Regions from separate parts of the Oliverpabstia sp. genome, predicted to be linked through region 3. Evidence: predicted binding sites of a transcription regulator. Region 3 holds the regulator's gene; each other region holds the start of a gene.
What was found. Region 3 encodes Rex, which represses fermentation and respiration genes when NADH is low (regulators of the CRP and FNR family bind a similar motif). Its sites were predicted from a motif close to ATTGTTAANTANTTAACAAT; they were not measured.
Positions count from the first base shown of each region.

Region 1: gap (type I glyceraldehyde-3-phosphate dehydrogenase) is a predicted target of Rex. The motif match lies at 2,354-2,373, and genes of this name have one in related genera.
Region 2: MSA64_RS04545 (cobalt transporter) is a predicted target of Rex. The motif match lies at 2,054-2,073, and genes of this name have one in related genera.
Region 4: serC (3-phosphoserine/phosphohydroxythreonine transaminase) is a predicted target of Rex. The motif match lies at 2,211-2,230, and genes of this name have one in related genera.

Region 1 covers NZ_JALFPR010000016.1:12,027-16,670, forward strand. Annotated here, with positions in the region: gene MSA64_RS00660 (phosphoglycerate kinase) at 1-1,176, opposite strand, end outside; gene gap (type I glyceraldehyde-3-phosphate dehydrogenase) at 1,284-2,303, opposite strand; gene MSA64_RS00670 (histidinol-phosphatase HisJ family protein) at 2,419-3,261, opposite strand; gene mnmA (tRNA 2-thiouridine(34) synthase MnmA) at 3,258-4,331, opposite strand; gene nifU (Fe-S cluster assembly scaffold protein NifU) at 4,331-4,644, opposite strand, start outside.
Region 2 covers NZ_JALFPR010000071.1:10,463-15,106, forward strand. Annotated here, with positions in the region: gene MSA64_RS04535 (NAD(P)H-dependent glycerol-3-phosphate dehydrogenase) at 1-958, shown strand, start outside; gene MSA64_RS04540 (aldo/keto reductase) at 1,031-1,864, opposite strand; gene MSA64_RS04545 (cobalt transporter) at 2,268-2,606, shown strand; gene MSA64_RS04550 (CooT family nickel-binding protein) at 2,658-2,840, shown strand; gene MSA64_RS04555 (nucleotide-binding protein) at 2,988-3,758, shown strand; gene cooS (anaerobic carbon-monoxide dehydrogenase catalytic subunit) at 3,913-4,644, shown strand, end outside.
Region 3 covers NZ_JALFPR010000099.1:20,003-24,646, forward strand. Annotated here, with positions in the region: gene MSA64_RS07095 (S8 family peptidase) at 1-674, shown strand, start outside; gene abc-f (ribosomal protection-like ABC-F family protein) at 822-2,729, opposite strand; gene MSA64_RS07105 (redox-sensing transcriptional repressor Rex) at 2,880-3,545, shown strand; gene MSA64_RS07110 (NAD(P)H-hydrate dehydratase) at 3,689-4,644, shown strand, end outside.
Region 4 covers NZ_JALFPR010000170.1:4,980-9,623, forward strand. Annotated here, with positions in the region: gene ilvD (dihydroxy-acid dehydratase) at 1-419, shown strand, start outside; gene ilvB (biosynthetic-type acetolactate synthase large subunit) at 437-2,122, shown strand; gene serC (3-phosphoserine/phosphohydroxythreonine transaminase) at 2,360-3,442, shown strand; gene MSA64_RS11620 (phosphoglycerate dehydrogenase) at 3,444-4,607, shown strand; partial or broken gene MSA64_RS11625 (DUF6783 domain-containing protein) at 4,591-4,644, opposite strand, start outside.

The DNA.
Region 1 (4,644 bases), on a different contig from region 3:
TGCAACACCTGGCAGTTCTTTTCCTTCCAGGAATTCCAGGGAAGCTCCACCACCGGTAGAGATGTGAGTCATCTTGTCACCAAATCCCAGGATATTAACAGCTGCTGCGGAATCACCACCACCGATGATGGTTGTAGCGTCTGTCTCAGCCAGAGCTTTTGCTACTGCTGCGGTACCGTGTGCGAAGTTCGGCATTTCGAAGCATCCCATCGGTCCGTTCCATACTACAGTCTTAGCATCTTTTACAGCGTCTGCAAACAGTTTTTCTGTTTCCGGTCCGATATCCAGACCTTCCCAGCCATCCGGAATCTGTCCACATGGAACAACTTTCATGTTGCAGTCGTTAGAGAATTCATCACCGATTCTGTTATCTACAGGCAAAAGCAGTTTTACACCTTTTTCTGCTGCTTTTTTCTTCATATCCAGAGCATACTGCAGATAGTCATCTTCACACAGGGATACACCGATGTTACCACCTTCTGCTTTTGCGAAAGTATAAGCCATACCACCGCCGATGATCAGAGTATCTACTTTATCCAGCAGGTTGTTGATTACGGAAATCTTGCTGGAAACTTTTGCTCCACCCAGGATAGCAACGAATGGTCTTTCCGGGTTGTTTACTGCATTACCAAGGAAATCGATCTCTTTCTGCATCAGATATCCAACAACAGCAGTATCTACATATTTTGTAACACCTACGTTAGAGCAGTGAGCTCTGTGAGCGGTTCCGAATGCATCGTTTACGAAAACATCACACAGGGAAGCCAGTTCTTTGGAGAATTCGTCTCCATTTTTGGTTTCTTCTGCACGATAACGGGTGTTCTCCAGAAGGATTACTTCGCCGTCTTTCATAGCTTCTACAGCTGCTTTTGCGTTTGGTCCGACAACTTCCGGATCAGCTGCAAATTTTACTTCCTGTCCCAGCAGTTCGCTCAGTCTTACTGCAACCGGTGCCAGAGATAATTCTGGTTTCGGCTCTCCCTTCGGTTTGCCAAGATGAGAACACAGAATTACTTTTCCACCATCAGCAATCAGTTTTTTGATAGTAGGAAGTGCTGCTACCAGACGGTTCTCGTCTGTGATCTTTCCATCCTGCAGAGGTACGTTGAAGTCGCAACGAACCAGAACTCTTTTGCCTTTTACGTTGATATTATCAACAGATTTTTTATTAAGCATTGGCATATGCCTCCTTTTTATTATTCGCACATCTGTGCAATTACAGCCGCAGCTGTATAAAAAAGGAGTCCGGTCCAAAGAGACCGGACCCCCAATGAGCCTATGGATTATGCATTCAGCAGTTTTCCGAAGTGTTTGATTGTTCTTACCATCTGGCTTGTGTAAGAATTCTCATTGTCATACCATGAAACAACCTGTACTTCTGTTGTACCATTTTCCAGTGGCAGTACCATTGTCTGAGTAGAATCAAACAGAGAACCGAATCTCATACCAACGATATCGCTGGATACGATTTCGTCTTCGTTGTATCCGAAGGACTCGTTAGAAGCTGCTTTCATAGCTGCGTTGATCTGATCAACTGTTACGTTACCTTCAACAACTGCTGTCAGGATAGTTGTGGATCCTGTAGGAGTTGGAACACGCTGTGCAGAACCGATCAGTTTGCCGTTCAGTTCCGGGATAACCAGACCGATAGCTTTTGCAGCACCTGTGCTGTTTGGAACGATGTTAACTGCAGCTGCACGGGATCTTCTCAGATCGCCTTTTCTCTGCGGTCCGTCCAGAGTCATCTGATCTCCTGTGTAAGCGTGAATTGTGCACATGATACCGGATTTGATCGGTGCCAGGTCATTCAGAGCTTTTGCCATAGGAGCCAGGCAGTTTGTTGTACAGGAAGCTGCAGAGATGATATGATCATCTGCTGTCAGAGTTTCATGGTTTACGTTGTAAACGATTGTTTTCAGATCGTTTCCAGCCGGAGCGGAAATGATAACATGTTTAGCACCAGCATCGATATGAGCCTGAGCTTTGTCTTTGGATGTATAGAATCCAGTACACTCCAGAACTACATCTACACCGATTTCTCCCCAAGGAAGTTCAGCTGCATTAGCTTTTGCGTAGATTTTGATTTCTTTTCCATCAACAGTGATAGAATCTTCACCAGCTTTTACAGTGTCAGCCAGAGCATATTTTCCCTGTGTGGAATCATATTTCAGTAAGTGTGCTAACATTTTTGGGGAAGTCAGGTCGTTGATTGCAACGATTTCAAATCCCTCTGCTCCAAACATCTGTCTGAATGCCAGACGACCGATACGTCCAAAACCATTAATTGCTACTTTTACTGCCATGATTTTCATTCCTCCTAAAAAGTAAATAAAATTTGTGAGGTTTCTATAAGATTGTTAAAGAAACATCAACCTGTAATTATTCTACCTAATTTGCCTGAAAAATTCAAGCATATTTTCAAATTTTCACCAAAACTTTTCTGAATTCCGGTTTCCCCTTTCTGAACACTGTATAAGAATCGAATCCACAGTCAGACAGTAATTCCGGAAGTCGGTCAAATCCATAGCCCAGATACTCCGGCACATGACCGTCGGAACCGACTGTAATCAGTTCTCCGCCCATTTCCCGGTATCTGCGGATCACATCCGGGTGGGGATTGGTAAAGCCAAGCATTCGAAGACCTGCTGTATTTACTTCCAGTGCAATCTGATGACTGATCAGATACTGCAGGATTGCATCGATTTCCTGTGAAAATCTCTCATAGGAATAATATCTGTCTTTCTCTTTCCCGTAGCGCACCGCATAGTCCAGATGTCCCAGTGTATGGATTTTCGGTGCTCTTTTTAAGTTTTCCAGAGTTGCCCGGAAGTATTCACGATACGCCTCTTCATCCCCCATTTCTTCATATATTTTTCCAAAATAAGGATCTTCTCCGTGGATCAGATGCATGGAACCAATGACGAAATCAAAAGGATATTTTTCAATATAGGCCTGCTGGCGGTCTTTCAGATGCTCCTGCATGCCCAGTTCCACACCAAGGCAGATGCGGATCCGGTCTTTGTATTCTTCCTGTAGCTCCAGTACCCGTTTTACATAGGCATCCGTATCCAGTTCGAATTCTCCCTCCGGATAATCCATATCCATATGATCTGTAAAACAGATATGATCCAGTCCCAGTGCGATGGCACGTTCTACCTGATCTGTGATTTTTGTCTCGCTGTCCGACGAAAATTCCGTGTGGATATGACAGTCTGCAGTTATTCTTCCTTCATATGGAATGGTTTCTTTCCGGCTCGTCATACAATGGTTCCCCCTCCCAGCACATACTCTCCCTGGTACAGTACCAGTGCCTGTCCCGGTGTCACTGCCCTGACCGGAGTATCAAAGTGGCATTCCAGTAAATCTTCACCGATTCGTTTTACTTTGCAGGTATCCCCTCTGTGATTATAACGAATCTTTCCGAGAGCTCCGATCTCTTCCGGAATGTCTTCCACTGCCATAAAATTCAGGCGGTTCGCCCGCACAGTGGTCGTAAACAGATCTTCGTTACTTCCAAGAACCACTTCATTGGTTTCCGGGCATATCTTCTGTACAAATACCGGTTTTCCAAGCGCGATATTCAGTCCTTTTCTCTGTCCGATCGTATAACGGGTGATTCCTTTGTGACGTCCGAGAACTTTACCGTCTTTGTCCACAAAATTACCTTCCGGCACTTTTCCCTGACCGTACCCGTCGATAAATCCTGCATAATCGTTATCATCCACAAAGCAGATCTCCTGAGAATCTTTTTTGTGTGCGGTCGGAAGTCCGATCTTTTCTGCCATGACACGGATCTGGTCTTTGGAGTACTCACCTACCGGCATCAGTGTCCGCTTTAACTGTTCCTGTGTCAGATTGTACAATGCATAGGTCTGATCTTTTGCCGCAGTCACAGAATTGCGGATCGCATATCTGCCGTTTGGCAGCTGCTCGATTCTTGCATAATGTCCGGTGGCAATATAGTCCGCACCGATGGCAAGACTTCTTTGCAGCAGGGACTCCCATTTTACATAGCGGTTGCAGGCGATACACGGATTCGGTGTGCGGCCGTGCAGATACTCATCCACAAAATAGTCCATGACATTTGCCTTGAATTCTTTTTTGAAATTCATAACATAATATGGAATATCAAGGATCTGCGCCACTCTTCTGGCATCGTCAACGGCAGAAAGGCCGCAGCATCCCCCGTTTTCTTCCTGGATCAGCTCCGGCTCGTCCTGCCAAATCTGCATGGTTACTCCGATCACATCGTAACCCTGTTCTTTTAACAGCCAGGCTGCCACAGAGGAGTCAACTCCTCCGGACAGCCCTACAACTACCTTTTTTTTCATTAATATTCTTCCTCTTCGGTCTCCCCTTCACTGATATCGGACTTCGGTTTGCTTAAGCCTTCGATCTTGATGTGATGTTTCTCCGCATAATCCCACAATGCTGCGTGGATGGCTTCCTCAGCCAGCAGGGAACAGTGTACCTTTACAGGCGGCAGTCCGTCCAGTGCTTCCATAACAGCTTTATTAGTTACTTCCAGTGCTTCCTGAATAGTTTTTCCTTTTACCAGTTCAGTGGCCATACTGCTGGTTGCAACAGCTGCACCACAACCGAATGTTTTGAATTTGCAATCCTGAATGATACCGTTGTCATCGA
Region 2 (4,644 bases), on a different contig from region 3:
AAATAACGGACATGAAGTAACTTTGTGGTCTATCATGGAAGCTGAAGTGGAGATGCTTCGCACAAAAAGAGAACATACTTCCAAACTTCCGGGTGTAAAACTGCAGGAAAGTATTCAGTTGACAAGCAATCTGGAAGAAGCAATGGCAGACAAGGATGTACTGGTACTGGCAGTACCTTCTCCATATACCAGAAGCACCGCACAGAAGATGGCACCATATCTGAAAAAAGGCCAGATTGTTGTCAACGTGGCGAAAGGTGTGGAAGAGCATACGCTGATGACCTTAAGTCAGATCATCGAAGAAGAACTGCCGGAAGCAAATGTTGCCGTATTATCCGGTCCGAGCCATGCGGAAGAGGTTGGAAAAGGTCTTCCGACAACCTGTGTGGTGGGAGCGAGAACGAGACAGATAGCAGAATATCTGCAGGAAATCTTCATGAGTCCGGTTTTCCGTGTTTACACAAGTCCGGATGTTCTTGGTATCGAACTGGGAGCGGCCTTGAAAAATGTCATCGCGCTGGCCGCAGGTGTAGCAGATGGTCTTGGCTACGGAGACAACACAAAAGCAGCTCTGATCACCAGAGGAATCGCAGAGATCTCCCGCCTTGGTATCGCAATGGGTGCACATGCGAGAACCTTTTATGGACTGTCCGGTATCGGTGATCTGATCGTTACCTGCGCAAGCGTACACAGCCGTAACCGTAAAGCAGGTTATCTGATGGGCAAGGGATGTACCATGCAAGAAGCCATGGATGAAGTCAAGATGGTGGTAGAAGGGGTATATTCTGCGAAGGCAGCACTGGGACTGGCTGAAAAATATGGGGTGGAAATGCCGATTATTGCGGAAGTCAATAAAGTGTTGTTTGAAGATAAGAACGCTGCGGATGCGGTGAATGAGCTGATGCAGAGAATGAAAAAGGATGAGCTTGGAGTTGAACTCTGGGATGATGAGAAATAGAAGAGTGATGTAAAACGGACGACCGCCCGGGAATGATTCCCGGGCGGGCTGCATTTTATATACCTTAATCCTTTAGATCACGAAACCCTGCATATCCTCCGGTATCCCTGCACTTCTGAATTTCTCATCCAGGGCATCGATCGTCTTCATTTCCATGTCGGTCAGTTCGAAATCAAAAATATCTGCATTTTCCGCAATCCTCTCAGGATTTACCGACTTCGGAATAGCAGAGATTCCTTTCTGTACCAGCCACCGCAGACCTATCTGTGCCGGCGATTTTCCGTAAGTTTCTCCTATATGAATCATTGTATCTTTTTTGAGATAAGCCCCACGGGCAAGCGGTGCATAAGCCTGTACGGCAATGCCTCGTTCCTTACAATACTCGTACAGGTCTGACTGATTCCACAGTGGATGATACTCTATCTGATTCACTGCCGGAACGATTCCGGAAGTCTGAAACAGTGCTTCCAGATGGGAAATCTCAAAATTACTTACGCCAATCGCTTTTGCCTGACCGGATTCCCGGATACGCTCCAGCGCCTGCCAGGAATTGATAAAACAACCGGGTACCGGCCAGTGGATCAGATAAAGATCCACATAATCAAGTCCGAGTCGATCCAGACTTCGTTGAAAGGCCCCGTCAATATCTCCGATTCGCTGTGCGGTATTCCATAATTTTGTTGTGATAAAAAGTTCTTTCCGTGGAACAGAAGAAGAACGGATCCCCCGCCCTACCCCCTCTTCGTTTTTATAAGCAGAAGCTGTGTCAATTAACCGATAGCCAAGATCCAGAGCGGTGGAGATAGCGCCTTCCACTTCACCGGGTGCGGTAGCTTTATATACGCCAAGCCCCAGAAGCGGCATGCTGGCATTTGTGTTCAAAGTCAATGATGGGATGTTTGACATGATGTAAACCTCCTCTCGTAACATCCGGCATTTCCGAAAAGCACAAAAATGACCGAAAATCCCAATTTCCGTCCATTATACCATGGAAATGTGAAATAATTAGGGCAAAAATATTACGAAGCTGTGACATGAAGGCGATACGGAAGATCAAAGACCCTATCCCCGGGATAGGATAAACCATCAACGATACATGTTAACGAATTAACAAAGCAAAGCGTGAAAATCGGAGACTGCGTCATTTCTTACAAAAATCCCCTGTTGTATATAAAAAAGTACAGCTGAATTTATAAATATTTTGCATAGATTCTATTGAATACCATAGGGAAAAGGAGTATAATAAAACATAATTGACAAAAGATTGTCATATCCCCCATTGGGGGAAAAGCAGAGAAAGGAGTAGGACATGCACTTATTAAAAGATGAGAACGGAAATGTAATTCCACATGGTGATGGCCCTGCCCATAAACATGAGCATGACCATGGCTGTAAAGAACATGCATGCGACGGATGCAGTGGCGGTTCTGACAAATGTAAGAACGAATCTGTAGCACTGTTAAACTATATGGTGGATCATAACGAACATCATGCAGCAGAACTCGATCAGATGGCTGACAACCTGGCAAAACTGGGTATGGATACAGCTGCAAAGCAGATCAAAGAAGCAGTAGCTGATTTCCAGAAAGGCAATCTCAGATTGCGTCTGGCACTCACAACAGTAAAAGAAGAGCTGAAAGAGTTTTAATCAGTGTTTTACAGACTGCATATGACATCTTGGTAAAAGGAGGAATAGCAAATGTGTCTGGCTACTGTATATAAAGAAAGCGATGATACTGTCATCTGCCGGAATGTAAGCAAGATTCTGGTAGAGGGTGAAAAAGTTATTATCCGCGATATCATGGGAGAAGAGACCAGCATTGAAGGAAAGATTCTGATGGTCGATCTCGCAAACAGCATTGTAAAATTACAGTGCGATTAATGATAAGGTCATAAGATGTAATAATCTTATAAGATAGATTCTAACTATTCAGTAGATAGTAACTGTGAAGAAACTGAGCAGTTACGATAGATTCTACACTGATAAGGCAGAACTTAATAACAAGAAACTATCAGAAAGGATAAGAAAATGTCACATGTAATTGCAGTCGCAGGAAAAGGTGGAGTTGGAAAAACCACACTGTGTGGACTTCTGATTCAGTACCTCTGCGAACAGAAAAAGGGACCGATTCTGGCAGTGGATGCAGATGCGAATTCTAATCTGAATGAAGTACTCGGCGTAGAGGTAGAAGCTACACTGGGTGATATCAGAGAAGAAATTGCCAGAGCGGAAACGGCAAAAGAAAATCCGATTCCTGCGGGAGTGAGCAAGGCTGATTATGCTGAGTTCAAATTTAATTCCGCGCTGATCGAGGATGATGACTTCGATATGCTGGTGATGGGACGTACCCAGGGAAAAGGATGCTACTGCTTTGTAAACGGACTGTTACAGGCACAGCTTGCCAAACTGCAAAACAATTATCCGTATATGGTTGTGGATAATGAAGCAGGAATGGAACACATCAGCCGCGGAGTTCTTCCAAATATGCAGACTGCTATTTTAGTCAGCGACTGTTCCAGAAGAGGAATCCAGGCAGTGGGACGAATCAAAAAACTGATCGAGGAATGCGATATGCATCCACAGCAGATCGGGCTGATCGTAAACCGTGCGCCGAACGGTGTTCTTAATGAAGGAACCAAAGAGGAGATCGAGATCCAGGGCCTGAACCTTCTGGGTGTGGTTCCTCAGGATGAACTGGTATATGAATATGACTGCGAAGGAAGACCAACCGTTGAACTTCCGGAAGATTCACCGGTTCGAAAAGCGATGAGTGAAATCGTCAAAAAACTGAATTTATAATTCATTATCAATGCGGATATTACCGGAGAGATAATCTCCGGAGTGTCTTCGCCCGGAAGATACACAAAACCACACTTCCGGGTGAAAGAATATATAATAGCCATAAAAGCGGAGAAAAGCGGAGGAATGGCTATAAAACAAAAGGAGGAAAAAAATGAGCGAATTTAAGATGACTACCGTTGAAGAGATGGAAGCAGCCACCAACCGTCTGTTGGAAACGGGAGCAAAAGTAGGAGCTGACGCATGGCAGTTCCGTGTAAAAAACCAGACACCACACTGTAAATTTGGTGAACAGGGTGTCTGTTGTAGAATCTGTGCAATGGGACCTTGCCGTATTACCCCGAAGGCTCCGAGAGGAATCTGCGGATGTGATGCTCACGGTATCGTAGGACGTAACTTCCTGAAATTTACAGCAGCTGGAGCAGCTACTCACTCTGATCATGGTCGTGAGATCTGCCACACTCTGTACTGTACAGCAGAAGACGGAAACTACAAAGTAAAAGATCCTGAGAAACTGCTTCGTATCGCAAAAGAATGGGGCGTAGAGACAGAAGGAAAAGATATCTATGATCTGGCTCATGAGATGGCTGAGATCGGTCTGATGGAATATGGTAAACCATTCGGATATCAGAGATTCCTGGACAGAATGCCGGAAGGACAGAAAGAAAAACTGATCGAGAACGAGATTGCACCGCGTGCGATCGACCGTGAAGTTTCCACTTCCTTACATATGGCTCATATGGGATGCTCTTCTCTGCCGGAAGCACTGGTAAAACAGTCTCTGCGTGCCGGTTTGGCAGATGGATGGGGCGGTTCCATGATGGGAACAGAGTTCTCTGATGTCCTGTTCGGAACTCCGAAGCCAATCGATACAGAAGCAAACCTG
Region 3 (4,644 bases):
CAGGAATTCTTGCAGGCGACGGAACAGCCAGTGACAGACGCTATCAGGGTGTTGCACCCGGGTGTCACCTGGTTGCTGCAAAAGTACTCGACAGGCGTGGAAACGGACGCTTACAGGATGTTTTACGGGCACTCCAGTGGATCTCTTTCAATCAGAACCTCTATGGAATACGAATCATCAATATTTCTGTGGGCGCTGCCGCAATGGATTCAAAAGCTGCCGCACGACTGATAAAAGCAGTGGAACAGGCATGGGATCAGGGCTTTGTTGTGGTGACCGCAGCCGGTAATATGGGACCTGCATATGGAAGTGTCACAGCCCCGGGCAGCAGTAAGAAAGTGATCACTGTGGGAGCAAGTGATATGCTGGACCGGATCAGTTCTGTCTCCGGTGCCGGTCCCACAGCAGAATGTGTCTGCAAACCGGATCTGGTGGCCCCCGGGGCAGATGTGATCTCCTGTGCCAACAAAAGAAACAGCTATGCCATCAAAAGCGGAACATCAATGTCCACACCAAGAGTTTCGGGAGCTATTGCTTTGTTGTTACAGAAAGATCCTTTTCTTACAAATGTGGAAGTAAAAATGCTGCTGCGGGAATCCTGTTTGGATCTCGGATATCCAAGAAACCGCCAGGGATGGGGAAAACTGGACATTCAAAAACTTCTTGCACTCTAAACAGACATGGCACCAAAAACAGAAGGTGCAGGGATTCAAGCAGTTATAACCATCGAACCACCTTGACATAAAAAGTCCGTGGTTGCACGAGACCTTGGCGACTGCCGCGATAACTATGAGAAACTCGCAGAGCGTGTTTCTCATAGTTTACGCCAGTTCCTCCCATTTTGCATACAGTTCTTCCAGTTTTTCTGCAATTGCTACCTTTTCTTTTGAAAGCCGCACACATTCCGCCACATTGACAGCAACCTCCGGCTGTGCCATCTCTTCATCAATCTCACCGTCTCTGGTTTCCAGCTTTTCGATTTCTGCTTCTGTCTTTTTTAGATCATTCTCCCGTTTTCGAAGTCTCGCCTGTTCTTCTTTCTGCTGTTTCCAGTCAAGTTTGGTTGCAGATGCTGAAACATCCGCAACAGCTTCTTCCTCCTTCGGTGCATAAATCTGTGTCAGTTCTTCTTTTTTCTCCAGATAGTAGTCATAATTACCGATATAATTGACCATTGCCTGATTTGTAAGCTCCAGGATCCGGGTCGCGGTCTGATTAATGAAATAACGATCGTGAGACACATACAGTACAGTTCCGGTATAGTGTTTCAGCGCCTGTTCCAGAATTTCTTTGGATACGATATCCAGGTGGTTGGTCGGCTCATCGAGAATCAGGAAGTTCGCTTCGGAAAGCATCAGCTTTGCCAGAGAAACACGACCACGCTCGCCACCGCTAAGAGCACTGATCAGTTTAAAGACATCATCTCCGGTAAATAAGAACGCAGCCAGTACATTGCGGATTTCTGTATTTGTCAGATAAGGATACTCATCGGAGATTTCTTCAAAGATTGTTTTCTCCATATGGAGTACGTGATGTTCCTGATCATAATAACCGATCTGTACTTTACTACCCAGTTCGATTTCCCCTGCATCCGGCTCCACCAGACCATTTAAAATCTTAAGAATGGTTGTCTTACCGGTTCCATTGGCGCCGATAATCGCAACACGTTCTCCCCGTTTCACAGAAAAATCCACGTTGGAGAACAGCTCCTGCTGAGGAAATGCTTTCGCCAGATTTTTTACTGTTAATACATCGTTTCCGCTGACTACGCGCGGCTTCAGTTCCAGATGCATTTCGACATTTTCTTCCACCGGTTTATCCAGCACATCGATCTTATCCAGCATTTTCTCCCGGCTCTCTGCACGTTTGATGGATTTTTCCCGGTTGAAAGATTTTAATTTTGCAATGACTTCTTCCTGATGCTTAATTTCCTGTTGCTGATTCAGCCATGCCTTATATTCCGCATCTCGGATCATTGCCTTTTTCTCTGCATACGCAGAATAATTCCCCATAAAAGTACGAACATGTCCGCGATCGATTTCGACTACTTTTGTCACGACGCGATCCAGAAAATAACGGTCATGGGAGACGATAAATACCGCGCCTTTATAGTTGATCAGATATGTCTCCAGCCATGCAATAGATTCCATATCCAGGTGATTGGTCGGCTCATCAAGAAGAATTATATCCGGGTTGGACAACAGCAGACGTCCGAGCGCCACACGGGTTTTCTGTCCGCCGGATAATGTGCCGATCTTTCTTGAAAAATCCTCTTCCTCAAATCCCAGACCTTTTAATACACCTACAACTTCACTGCGGCAGGCATAACCACCTTCCAGTTCAAACTGATGAGTGAGACGGGAGTAGGAAGCGAGCAGTTCATCCAGTTCCCGTCCGGTCAACGTCTTCATCTGCTGTTCCATGGTGCGGATCTTTTCTTCCATGTCTAACAGATACTGTTTGACAGAAAGCAGCTCCCCGTAGATCGTATTGTCGCCACTGACTTCCTGATGCTGTGCCAGATAACCGAGTGTCTTCCCTTTGGCAACTATCACCTCACCGGAATCTGCCGGCATCTCCTGCATAATGATTTTTAACAGTGTGGACTTTCCGGCACCATTCGGTCCGATCAGTGCAGCCTTTTCCCTTTCCTCCAGATGAAAAGACACATCCTTTAAAACATCATCTGTTACGAATGATTTATTAATATTCTGACATGATAAAATCATGAAAAACCTCCTTAAATTTCACAAGTCTATCGAATATTATACATGAATGAAGAAAATTCGCAAGAAAATCACAACAAAATCAGAAGTTTATTTGACAAACTTTTCACACTTAACTATAATAATATTAGTATGATGCAGGAGGAAAGCAGCGTGGAGGAAAAAGACATATCAAGAGCAGTCATCAAACGTCTTCCCCGATATTATCGATATCTGGGAGAACTGATGGAAGATGGGGTAGAAAGAATCTCGTCCAATGAGTTGAGTGGGCGGATGAAAGTGACAGCTTCTCAGATCCGACAGGATCTTAATAATTTTGGTGGATTCGGACAGCAGGGATACGGATATAACGTTAAATATCTCCATTCGGAAATTGCAAAAATCCTGGGGCTGGATCGCACACACAATATGATTATCGTAGGTGCCGGTAATCTCGGTCAGGCACTTGCCAATTATACACAGTTTGAAAAACAGGGATTTAAAATTGTCGGGATTTTCGATGTGAATCCGGTCATGCAGGGAGTTTCCGTGCGCGGCATCGAAATCCGTATGATTGACGAACTTCCTGAGTTCGTGAAGGATAATCATGTAGAGATTGCTACTCTGACCCTGCCGAAAGCCAAAGCCCTTGATATGGCAAAACTGCTGGTGGATGTGGGAGTAAAAGCCATCTGGAATTTTGCCCACACAGATCTGAATCTTTTTATGCCGGAGGATGTGATCGTGGAAAATGTACACCTTTCTGAAAGCCTGATGCGACTTTCCTACAATCTGAGCCGTTTTGAAAAAGATCATAAACAGGAACAAGGCAAAATTTAACAACAGCAAGGCTGCTGCCAACAGAGGGCAGCAGCCTTTTATTTACGTGAGCAACGACCGAAACGGAGTGTAGAGGCCGCGATAACCATGAGAAACTCGCAGAGCGTGTTTCTCATGGTTTTACAGAAAGTGAGATCATAGCTATGCAGATTTTAGTAACAGGAAAACAGATGAAGCAGCTTGACCAGTCTACGATTAAGCAGATGGGCATTCCTTCTCTGGTTTTGATGGAACGGGCAGCAATGGCGGTATTTGACTGTCTGAAGCAACATTTTCCACTGAAAAAAACATTGGTTGTATGCGGTTCCGGCAATAACGGAGCAGATGGCGTTGCAGTTGCAAGACTTCTGCATCTGGCAGGATATCCGGTAGATCTTTATCTCGCCGGAAATCACACATCCTTCACCGAAGAAATGCACATTCAGTGGCAGGCAGCTAAAAATTATCAGGTATCGATAGTCAACAACTGCCGGTTTTCTGAATATACTACTATTGTAGATGCACTTTTTGGTGTCGGATTATCCAGAGAATTGTCCGGAAAATACCAGGCTCTGGCAGAGAAAATCAATGCTTCCGGCATTCCGGTTCTTGCGGTGGATATTCCATCCGGCATCCATGCAGGCACGGGACAGGTTATGGGCACTGCCATCCGGGCAACCGAAACGGTCACCTTTGCATACCGTAAGCTTGGGATCAGTCTGTACCCTGGATCCGTCTATGCCGGACATATTCAGGTGAAAGATGTTGGCATCTACGGTGCATCCGAAGGCGTTTTTTCACTGGATAACAAAGATGTTTCCTGGCTTCCTGCGCGGGATCCTGCCGGCAACAAAGGAACTTTCGGAAAAATCCTGCTGATAGCCGGAAGCCGTAATATGAGCGGGGCAGCTTACTTTTCTTCGAAAGCGGCACTTTTAAGCGGTGCCGGGATGGTCCGTATCCTGACGGATGAAAGCAACCGTATCATCCTGCAGCAGCAGTTTCCGGAAGCCATGCTTTCGGTTTATGAACCTTCCATGACACCGGATGAACTGTCAGAAATTGTCAGAAAAGCTATGGACTGGGCAGATGTGGTTGCTGTTGGTCCGGGGCTTTCTAC
Region 4 (4,644 bases), on a different contig from region 3:
GCGGAAAAATTGTTGCGGGTGATGTTGTTGTGATCCGTTACGAAGGACCAAAAGGTGGTCCCGGCATGAGAGAAATGCTGAACCCGACTTCCGCAATCGCAGGTATGGGACTGGGATCTTCCGTAGCACTGATCACAGACGGACGATTCTCCGGAGCATCCAGAGGAGCTTCTATCGGACACGTATCACCGGAAGCAGCCGTAGGCGGACCAATCGCACTGGTAGAAGAAGGCGACATGATCCGTATTAATATCCCGGAAACCAGTCTGGAACTGCTGGTATCTGACGAGGAACTGGCAAAGAGAAAAGCAAACTGGCAGCCGCGTGAGCCGAAAGTAACGACCGGATATCTGGCACGTTATGCAGCTATGGTAACCAGCGGTAACCGTGGTGCTATTCTCGAAGTACCGAAGAAATAATTTAGGAGGAAAGACTGATGCAGCTTACAGGATCAGAAATTATTATTGAATGTCTGAAAGAACAGGGCGTAGACACCGTATTCGGATATCCGGGAGGAACGATCCTGAATGTCTATGATGCTTTATATAAACACAGCGATGAGATCCATCATGTACTCACATCTCATGAACAGGGTGCTTCCCATGCTGCTGACGGATATGCCCGTGCTACCGGAAGAGTAGGTGTATGTATGGCAACCTCCGGTCCGGGAGCAACCAATCTGGTAACCGGTATCGCGACAGCCCATATGGATTCTATCCCGATGGTAGCGATCACAGCTAACGTGGCAACAGGACTTCTCGGACGTGACAGTTTCCAGGAGATTGATATCGCCGGCGTTGTTATGCCAATCACCAAATATAGTATGATCGTAAAAGATATCCATGACCTTGCACCTGCGATCCGCCGTGCATTTACCATTGCACAGAGCGGAAGACCGGGTCCGGTACTTGTGGATGTGACAAAAGATGTGACAGCAGCTGTTACAGAATATACTTATCAGGAGCCGACACCGATTGCTCCGTATACTGCCGAGATGATGGAATCTGACCTAGATCAGGCAGCAAAACTGATCAGTGAGGCAGAAAAACCATTCATTTTCGTGGGCGGAGGTGCGATCACTTCCGGAGCGGCAGAAGAACTGCGCAAATTTGCACACACCATTAATTCTCCGGTAACGGATTCCCTGATGGGAAAAGGCGCATTTTCCGGAGAAGACGAACTGTATACCGGTATGCTTGGTATGCACGGAACCAAAACATCCAACCTGGGTGTGACAAAGTGTGATCTTCTGATCACTGTGGGAGCACGTTTTTCTGACCGAGTAACCGGTAACACTGCAAAATTTGCAAAGAATGCAAAGATCATCCAGATCGATGTGGATGCCGCAGAGATCAACAAAAACATTAAAGTAGACTGCAGTATCATCGGCGATGTCAAAGAAGTATTAAAAGAATTAAACAAAAAGATCTATCCGAAGAATCACGATGCCTGGGTGAAAGAAGTGGAAGATATGAAAGCAAAATATCCGCTGAAATATAACCAGGAAGGTCTGACCGGACCGTATGTCATCGAAGAACTGTATCGTGTGACAAAAGGTGATGCGATCGTCGTTACCGATGTGGGACAGCACCAGATGTGGGCTGCCCAGTATTACAAATACAAAGAACCGCGTACTCTGATCACTTCCGGCGGACTGGGAACCATGGGTTATGGTCTTGGAGCAGCAATCGGTGCAAAATTCGGTCGTCCGGACAAAGTGGTAGTCAATATCGCAGGTGACGGATGCTTCCGTATGAACATGAACGAAGTTGCTACGGCAGCAAGAAATAACCTGCCGCTTATTGAGATCGTTATTAACAATCACGTACTGGGCATGGTGCGTCAGTGGCAGACTCTGTTCTACGATCACCGTTATTCAAGCACCATACTGGATGACAAAGTAGATTTTGTAAAATTTGCAGAATCCATGGGTGCAGTTGGCATCCGTGTGACCAAAAAAGAAGAAGTGGGTCCGGCGATCGAAAAAGCAATCGCACTGAACACAACTGTTGTGCTGGACTGCCAGATCGACTGTGATGACAAAGTATTCCCGATGGTTCCTGCAGGAGCTCCGATCGAGGAAGTCTTTGATGCTGAGGATCTTGCGAAGAAAGAAAAATAGGAATTAATAAATAAAGCAAACCTGATACATTAAAATATATATCTGGTTTGCTTTATTGCTATAAAAATATATTTAACAGAATTTTGATATTGACAATAATTTATCAGAGGTGTATAGTGTTTCATATGTTAGCACACTAAAGTGCTAACGGGAAAGAAGAAAAAGGACAGCTGTTTAGCTGGCATATGCGAAGGTGCTGAACAGTTATGAAAATGTGAGAAAGAGGAGGAAACTAAGGTGAGTAGAGTTTACAATTTTTCAGCAGGTCCTGCTGTACTGCCGGAAGAAGTGCTGAAAGAAGCACAGGCAGAGATGTTAGATTATAAGGATACAGGAATGTCTGTGATGGAGATGAGTCACCGTTCCAAAGCTTTTGATCAGATTATTCAGGAAGCAGAAAAAGATCTGAGAGACCTGATGCACATCCCGGATAACTATAAAGTGTTATTCCTTCAGGGCGGAGCATCTCTGCAGTTTGCCATGATCCCGATGAACCTGATGAAAAACAAGGTTGCCGATTATATCGTAACTGGTCAGTGGGCAAAGAAAGCATGGCAGGAAGCACAGAAGTACGGAAAAGCAAACAAGATTGCCACTTCCGAAGACAAGACATTCTCTTATATCCCGGACTGTTCTGATCTTCCGATCAGCGAAGATGCAGATTATGTATACATCTGTGAGAATAACACGATCTATGGAACAAAATTCAAAGAACTGCCAAATACCAAAGGAAAAGATCTGGTGGCAGATGTTTCCTCCTGTTTCCTGTCTGAACCGGTAGATGTAAGCAAATATGCAATCATCTACGGTGGTGTACAGAAAAATATCGGACCGGCCGGTATGGTCATCGCAATCGTAAGAGATGACCTGATTACAGACGATGTATTGCCGGGAACTCCGACCATGATGAAATATAAGACACATGCTGATGCAAATTCTCTTTATAATACACCAAACTGTTACTGCATCTACATCTGTGGTAAAGTATTCAAATGGCTGAAAAAACAGGGCGGTCTGGAAGCAATGAAAGAGCGCAATGAAAAGAAAGCCAAGATCCTGTATGATTATCTGGATGAAAGTAAACTGTTCAAGGGAACCGTAGAAAAAGCTTCCCGTTCTCTGATGAACGTTCCTTTCGTAACAGGAGACCCGGATCTGGATGCAAAGTTTGTAAAAGAAGCGAAAGAAGCAGGTCTGGAGAATCTGAAAGGACACAGAACTGTCGGTGGTATGCGGGCAAGTATCTACAATGCTATGCCGATTGAAGGTGTGGAAAAATTAGTGGAGTTCATGAAAAAATTTGAGAAGGAGAATCTGTAAGATGTTTCAGTATCAATGTCTGAATCCGATCTCCAAAGTGGGACTGGATGGATTTACAAATGATTACACAAAAACCGAAGAAATAGAAAAAGCCGATGCGATCCTGGTAAGAAGTGCTTCGATGCATGAGATGAAATTACCGGAAAACATTCAGGCTATTGCCCGTGCCGGAGCCGGTGTCAACAACATTCCGTTACAGGATTGTGCAGAGCAGGGTATCGTCGTATTCAATACACCGGGAGCTAACGCAAACGGTGTCAAAGAAATGGTAATCGCCGGCATGCTCCTTGCATCCCGTGATATCGTAGGCGGTGTGGAATGGGTAAAACAGGAAAAAGATAACGAAAATGTTGGAAAACTGGCAGAAAAACAGAAAAAACAGTTTGCCGGCTGCGAGATCAAAGGAAAGAAACTCGGTGTCATCGGTCTGGGAGCCATCGGAGCCATGGTTGCCAACACTGCGATTTATCTTGGTATGGAAGTATACGGATATGATCCATATATTTCTGTGGATACCGCATGGAAGCTTTCCAGAGAGATCAAACATATCGCTAATGTGGAAGATATTTTCAAAGAGTGTGATTACATTACCCTTCATGTGCCGCTTCTTGACAGCACAAAGGGCATGATCAGCAAAGACAGCATCGCAATGATGAAAGACGGTGTGGTTCTGTTAAACTTCTCCAGAGACCTTCTGGTGGATGAAACTGCTCTGATAGACGCGCTGGAAACAGGAAAAGTGAAAAAATATGTCACAGATTTTGCAAACCCCACCGTTGCAGGCGCAAAAAATACACTGGTAACACCACATCTGGGAGCATCCACAGCTGAATCCGAAGACAACTGTGCATGCATGGCAGTCAAAGAACTGAGAGATTATCTGGAAAATGGTAATATCCATAATTCTGTCAACTATCCAAACTGCGATATGGGTATCTGTGGTGTGGCCGGAAGAATCGCCATCAACCATAAAAATGTAGTAAACATGATCAGCCAGTTCGCAACAGTCCTGGGTGGAGCAGGTATGAATATCTCTGATATGACCAACAAGAGCAAAGGGGATTATGCATATACTCTGATCGATCTGGAGACGCCGGCAACACAGGAGATCATCGACAAATTAGACGAGATCGAGGGCGTTCTGAAAGTCAGGATAATAAAATAAATAGAAAATAAAACGTGCTGGAGCGTGCCTGAAAAAT